DNA from 2 places in the Nocardia sp. PLKS1-43 genome. Region 2 is predicted to be linked to the other one. Evidence: riboswitches for the same ligand, from Rfam matches in the RefSeq annotation. Region 2 holds a riboswitch; the other holds the start of a gene.
The links. A riboswitch is a leader RNA that binds a small molecule or an ion and turns the genes downstream of it on or off. The one in region 2 is predicted to bind S-adenosylmethionine.
Positions count from the first base shown of each region.

Region 1: linked by a shared signal. The riboswitch ahead of metX (homoserine O-acetyltransferase MetX) and the one ahead of AC5WS7_RS39645 (aminotransferase class V-fold PLP-dependent enzyme) in region 2 are both predicted to bind S-adenosylmethionine.

Region 1 is NZ_JCAJZQ010000008.1:147,006-150,265, reverse strand. Features, by position in the region: gene AC5WS7_RS26590 (NADP-dependent isocitrate dehydrogenase) at 1-683, opposite strand, end outside; SAM riboswitch class IV at 1,000-1,110, shown strand; gene metX (homoserine O-acetyltransferase MetX) at 1,445-2,599, shown strand; gene AC5WS7_RS26580 (DUF3017 domain-containing protein) at 2,628-2,873, opposite strand; gene AC5WS7_RS26575 (tRNA (cytidine(34)-2'-O)-methyltransferase) at 3,046-3,260, shown strand, end outside.
Region 2 is NZ_JCAJZQ010000023.1:41,734-44,993, reverse strand. Features, by position in the region: gene AC5WS7_RS39655 (DUF2752 domain-containing protein) at 1-129, shown strand, start outside; gene AC5WS7_RS39650 (hypothetical protein) at 168-356, shown strand; gene AC5WS7_RS39645 (aminotransferase class V-fold PLP-dependent enzyme) at 365-1,678, opposite strand; SAM riboswitch class IV at 1,726-1,839, opposite strand; gene AC5WS7_RS39640 (LysE family translocator) at 1,930-2,568, shown strand; gene AC5WS7_RS39635 (flavin reductase family protein) at 2,617-3,180, opposite strand.

The sequences.
Region 1 (3,260 bases), on a different contig from region 2:
TGGAAGGTGTCCTTGAACATGCCGTCGTAGGCCTTCAGGATGGTGTTCTTGGTCGACAGATACACCGGATAGTTCTGCTGCAGACCGTAATTCAGCGAGGCCCGCGCGAAGTCCTCGATCGACTTCTTGAAGTTGTACATACCCATGACGACGCCGCCGTCCTCGGGCACCTTGACGACCTCGTGGACGATCGGCTCACTGCCGTCCTCCGGGGTGAAGGTGAGGGTGACGGTACCGGCCTGATGCACCTTGAAGTCGGTGGCGCGGTACTGGTCGCCGAAGGCGTGGCGGCCGATGATGATCGGCTTCGTCCAGCCCGGGACCAGGCGCGGAACGTTCGAGATGATGATGGGTGCGCGGAAGATGGTTCCACCGAGGATGTTGCGGATGGTGCCGTTGGGCGACCGGTACATCTTCTTCAGGCCGAATTCCTCGACGCGCGCCTCGTCGGGGGTGATGGTGGCACACTTCACGCCGACGCCGTGCTCCTTGATGGCGTTGGCGGCGTCGATGGTCACCTGGTCGTCGGTCTTGTCCCGGTACTCGATACCGAGGTCGTAGTACTCGAGATTCACATCGAGGTACGGGTGAATCAGCTTGTCCTTGATGAACTGCCAAATGATTCGGGTCATCTCGTCGCCGTCGAGTTCGACGACGGTTCCCTCAACCTTGATCTTGGACATGGATCTTCGTGTCCTCCTAGGATGGTGCTCCCATTGTTCCGCCAGGTGAACACGCTTGTGAGCGGACCCAGCTGTTCAACAGACAACGTATACGCCCCGTGTTGTCCACGAGACTCGAGGTGCCAAACAGAACAAGCGTACTGGTGCGGTGGATCTCATCGGCATCGGACCTGCCCCGAGTGATAGATCCGTCACATCCGCGCGAATTCCGCTTTACAACGTAGAACCGCTATCGGACGTCGGCGATTCCGCCCGTACCTGGTGAAATCCACCACGAGTTTCGGACTCGCGCACGCTCCGGCTACGATGTCCGGAAGGTCATGAGCACCAGCGCCAAGCCCCGGCTCGCTGGTCGGCAACCCTCCTGTTGCGGTGGGGTGCTCCGGGTGATGACCGGGCTCCCGAAGGCCGGGAGCAAGCGCGATCATCAGGAGGATTCCCGAAATGTGTTGTAGCCGTTCGTTATCCGGACATCGCTGACGCCCACCGGCACATCTCTCGGAGCATGACATGAGTAACTCGCCCGCGCCCGCGACGGATCCGGACTCCGTGCCGCACAGCCCGCGCCGCACCCCGATATTCGCTGACCGGCCCTGGTATTCCCGCGCGACGCCGAGACACCGGAACGCTGTGGCTACCATCGAAGACGTGTGTTTCCCCCTCGTCGACCCGCTTGCGGGCACCCGTGCGCGGACGACCCGCGCGATGTTCGCCGGTCCGAGGGATCGGCGGATTTCGCCTCCCGAGGCGACGGTGGCGCGGTGACCGTGGGCATCGACCGAAGCGCATCCAGTAATCGCGCGGCAACGTTGCTGCCACCGTCGGACGGAAGTCTGGGCACGATCGCGATCGGTGATATCCGGCTGGAGAGCGGCGCCGTGGTTCCCGGGGTCGAACTCGCCGTTCAGCGCTGGGGCGAGCTGTCGCCCACCGCGGACAACGTCGTGCTCATCGAACACGCGCTGACCGGCGACTCGCACGTCACCGGCGCACCCGACGACCTGCATCCGCTGCCCGGCTGGTGGGACGGCATCGTCGGCCCGGGCGGGCCGCTGGACACCGACGAGTGGTGCGTCATCGCCACCAACGTGCTGGGCGGATGTAAGGGCAGCACCGGCCCGGGCTCTCTCGCGCCGGACGGAAAGCCTTGGGGGGCAAGGTTTCCCGGAATCTCCATTCGCGATCAGGTGACCGCGGAGGTCGCGCTGTTCGATCTGCTGGGCATCGAGCGGATCGCCGCGGTAGCCGGCGGCTCGATGGGCGGTATGCGGGTACTCGAGTGGATGGTCGGCCATCCGGAGCGGGTGGGCGCGGCACTGGTGCTGGCCGTCGGACCACGGGCGACCGCCGACCAGATCGGCACCCAGACCACGCAGATCGCCGCCATCACCGCCGACCCGGACTGGCAGGGCGGCAACTATCACGGCACCGGCCGGGCCCCGACGAGCGGTCTGGGCATCGCCCGGCGCATCGCGCACCTGACCTACCGCACGGATTTCGAGCTCGATCACCGCTTCGCGAATCACCCGCAGGGTGATGAGGATCCCCGGCGCGGTGGCCGCTACGCGGTGCAGAGCTATCTGGACCACCAGGCCCGCAAGCTCGCGAATCGCTTCGACGCGGCCAGCTATGTGCTGCTGACCGAGGCGATGAACCGGCACGACATCGGCCGCGGGCGCGGCGGCGTGGCGGCCGCGCTGGCCGCGACCTCGGTGCCCTGTGTGGTCGGCGGCGTGGACTCGGACCGGCTGTATCCGCTGCGCACCCAGCAGGAACTGGCCGATCTGCTGCCCGGCTGCGCGCGGCTCGAGGTCGTGCACTCCCGAGACGGGCACGACGGCTTCCTGACCGAGACCGAGGCGGTCGGCAAGCTGCTCGCCCAGACGATGGATCTGGCACGCACCGCGCGCTCCTGATCGCGGCCGGTGCGGCTCGGGGCTCGGCTCAGCCCACGCCCAAGCTGCTGATCGTCGCGGCCAGCGCGATGATCGTGCCGCCGAGCACCGCGTACGCGCCGACGTCGAAGGGTTTACCGCGCACCGCCAGCAGGCCGACCCGCACCTCCGGGAGTACCAGCCGCAGCACCGACGCCAGCAGTGGCGCGCCGCCGATGACGAACGCCCCACGGCGCCACCGATCCTGCACCAGGAACACCACAGCCACCACCAGCACCACCGCCACCAGCAGCATCGGCAGCTGGTTGCGCAGGAATCCGAGCGGTCGTCCGGTATGAGCGGTCGCGGAAGCATCGGTCACCCCCCGATTCTCGCATTCCTCCGGCGGAACCTCCCGGCACCCGGGTGGCGATGGGAGGAGACGTAGGGTCATCCCGTCCGGACGGGATGAAAGGCTGCGTTCTGCTGTGCTGAGGCTGATGTTCTTCGAACCACGAATTCCGCCGAATACCGGTAATGCGATTCGGCTGGCGGCCGGGTCCGGATTCTCGCTGCACCTCATCGAGCCGCTCGGCTTCGATCTGTCCGAGCCCAAGCTGCGCCGAGCTGGACTGGACTACCACGATCTCGCCACGGTCACCGTGCACGAAAACCTCTCCGCCGCATGGGAATCGCTGAAGCC
Region 2 (3,260 bases):
CGTTGGCGCGGGGTGCCGGGCCGGTCGTGGGCGATGAGCCGGACGACCCTGTGCGTGATCCTCGTGCTGCTCACGGTGTTCACCGTCGTGCGCAATACGCCCTGGGGTAGCTGGCTCGCGCCGGTGTAGTCGTGGCGTCGACGTGCTGTCTTCGGCATGCTGGGGGGATGGCTGATTCTCTGAAGGCGCGCATCCGGGACAAGCTCACGCGCCAGCTGAACGAGGACGGCGTGCCCGACCCCGAGCACGACGACCCTCGGCAGATCGCGGTGGAGGCCGACCTCGAGGCGCTCGACGCGGTCGCCGAGGACGATCCGCTACTGGAAGTGCTGGCAGCTCGCTATCTCGTGCCCTGAACGGGCGTTCACACGGTGCAGGGTGCGGCGCCGGACGTTCCGGACAGACCCGGGCGGGTTTCCGGGCTCGGATTCCACTGACCGTCGGTGCAGGTGTAGTTCCAGTTCGGACCGTGTGCGGTGAGCGCGGCGACGGCCTCGATCAGGCGGTCCACGTCCGCGACCCGGGTGCCCAGGCCGACGCTCGCGCGGATCGCGCCGTCGACGCCGAGTCGGGCGAGCAGGGGGTGGGCGCAGAATCGGCCGTCGCGTACGCCGATGCCGTGCTCGGCGGACAGATACGCCGCGATCCGGCCCGGCGGGAAGCCATCGATGGTGAAGGCGAGGATGCCCACGCTGTCGGCGCTGTCCGACCAGATGCGCAGGAAGTTCACTCCCGCAACGGCTTTCAGGCCGTCACGCAGTCGCTCGGTGAGTGCGCGCTCGTGTTCGGCGGCGGCCCGCGCATCGATCGATCCGAGCGTGTCGCAGGCGGCGGCCACCGCGGCCGCGCCCAGCACGTTCGGGGATCCGGCCTCGTGACGTTGCGGCGCGGGGGCCCACTGGGCCTCGGTCGTGCTCACCTCGCGGACCGCCCCGCCCCCGGCCAGATACGGTCCGGCCGCGTCCAGCCAGTCGCGTCGGCCGGCCAGCACGCCCGCGCCGAACGGCGCGTAGAGCTTGTGGCCGGACAACGCCAGATAGTCGATCTCGATGTCGCACAGGTCGATTCGCCGGTGCGGAGCCAACTGCGCGGCATCCACGAGAATCCGGGCGCCGCACTGATGGGCGACCTCGGCCAGCCGCCGCAGCGGCAGCACCTCGCCGGTCACATTCGACGCCCCGGTAATCGCAAGCAGCGCAGCGGGTTTGGCGCACAGCTCGGCGACCAGGCGGCGGATGGTCTCCTCGATCGTGTCGGCGGCGGTCACCACTCGGCGGCCGTGCCGGGTCCAGGGCAGAAAGTTGGCGTGATGCTCGATATCCAGGACGACGGTTTCCCCGGGAACGCAGCTCGCCAGCAGATTCAGCGAATCGGTTGTGTTGCGGGTGAATACGACCACCTGGTCATCGGCGCAGTTCAGGAAGCGGGACACCGAGGTCCGGGCGTTCTCGTAGCAGTCGGTGCTGATCCGCGAGGCGTAACCCGCGCCCCGGTGCACGCTGGCGTAGTAGGGCAGCAGTTCGTTCACCCGGTCGCAGACCTGTGCCAGGGCCGGGGCGCTGGCCGCGTAGTCGAAATTGGCATATGTACGAGTTCCGCCCTGCACCAACGGAACTCGCAGATCGCATCCGGAAACACGGGCGATCGGAGCACAGGTCTGGTCGAGTACGGCAGTCATCACACGATCCCTTCGGGACAAAGGGGACCCCGGGAAAGATGCAGGGGAGCCCGCGCTTGCCGTACCCGGTCGGGCTACGGCCCGGTCGTCACCCGGAGCACCCCGCCGCGGAGGAGGGTTGCCGACCAGCGAGCCGGGGCTTGACGCTGGTACTCATGACCTGAATCGAGGTTGGCAGACACCGCCCGACCTTGTCAACCTTGGCGGAAAATCCGCTTGATCTCGCCTCCGAACCGGGCTTGTGTGATCCGGTGAGTATTTCGTTGCTGCTGGGCTTCCTCGGCCTGTGCGTTCTGCTGGCCCTCACGCCGGGGCCGGATACGTTCCTGGTGTTGCGCTACGCGATCGCCGGGCGTCGGCCCGCCGTGGCCGCCGCGCTGGGGTCGGCGCTGGGCGGCGTCGTATGGGCGGTGGTGGTGGCGGCCGGTGTCGCGGCGCTGCTGGAACAGTCGGCGACCGCCTATCGCGTGCTGAAGATCGCCGGTGGAATCTACTTGGTGTACTTGGGTTTTCGCACCGTGTACGACCGTCGCCGGGCTCGCGCCGCCGCATCGCGGGCCGACCCGGCCGCCGCGACGGTCCCGGCTCGTGCGGTATCGACCCGATCCGCGGCCCTGGCCGGGGTGTTGTCGTGCCTGTCGAATCCGAAGGTCGGCCTGTTCTACCTCGCGGTGCTCCCGCAGTTCCTGACCCATGTCACGTTCGGTGCGACGCTGACCCTCGGAGCGATCGAATCGTGCGTCGCGGCAACGGAAATGGTGATACTCGCGGTGGCGGCCGCGGGTGCGGTGCGGCTGTTGCGGCGTCCTCGGGTACGAGATCGCCTGGAGCAGATCAGCGCCGGGGTGCTCGCCGCGCTGGGAATCGGGACGATCGCCTCCGCGGCCTGAGCGCCGACTGTCGAAAATGTTGCCTCACAACGCTTTCCGCCGACGATCTCACCCCAGTCCGCGCGGGCGGTGATAGGAGCCGTTGTAGTACAGCAGCGGCGCGGCGATCGGTTCGTCATCGGTGGTGTCGTGCACCCGGGTGACGAGCCCGATGACCAGCGTGTGATCGCCGATCGGAATGAGCTGGTGGACGGTGGCGCGCACCCAGATCGGGGTGTCGTGCAGAACCGGCTCGCCGGTGTCCAGTGACGCCCACAGCGAATTGTCGGCGAACCGCTCCTCGGCGGCGCGCGAAAACCGTTGGGCCAGATGCAACTGATGATCGCCGAGGAAGTGCACGACCACCGACTCGGCCGCGAGCATCGCCTCGATACTCGACGAGGTCTCCGCGATGTTGAACGAGATCAGCGGCGGTTCGGCGGACAGCGAGGCGAACGAGGTCGCGGTGAAGCCCACCGGACGCCCGCCGTCATCGAGTGTGACAATGGTCACTCCGGCCGGATAATGTCGCATCGCGCCGCGGAATTGCGCCGCCGTGATCCCGCCGGCCTCGTCCCGAGGCTGCGCCGGTGCCGACGATCCGGACGATTCCGGGCGGTCGGCCTCGGACATCTCCGACTGCCGGGAATTGCTCATCACACCGCCTCGCAGCCGGGACGGATGCTTCTCACTGGCTCGCTCACACTTCCAAC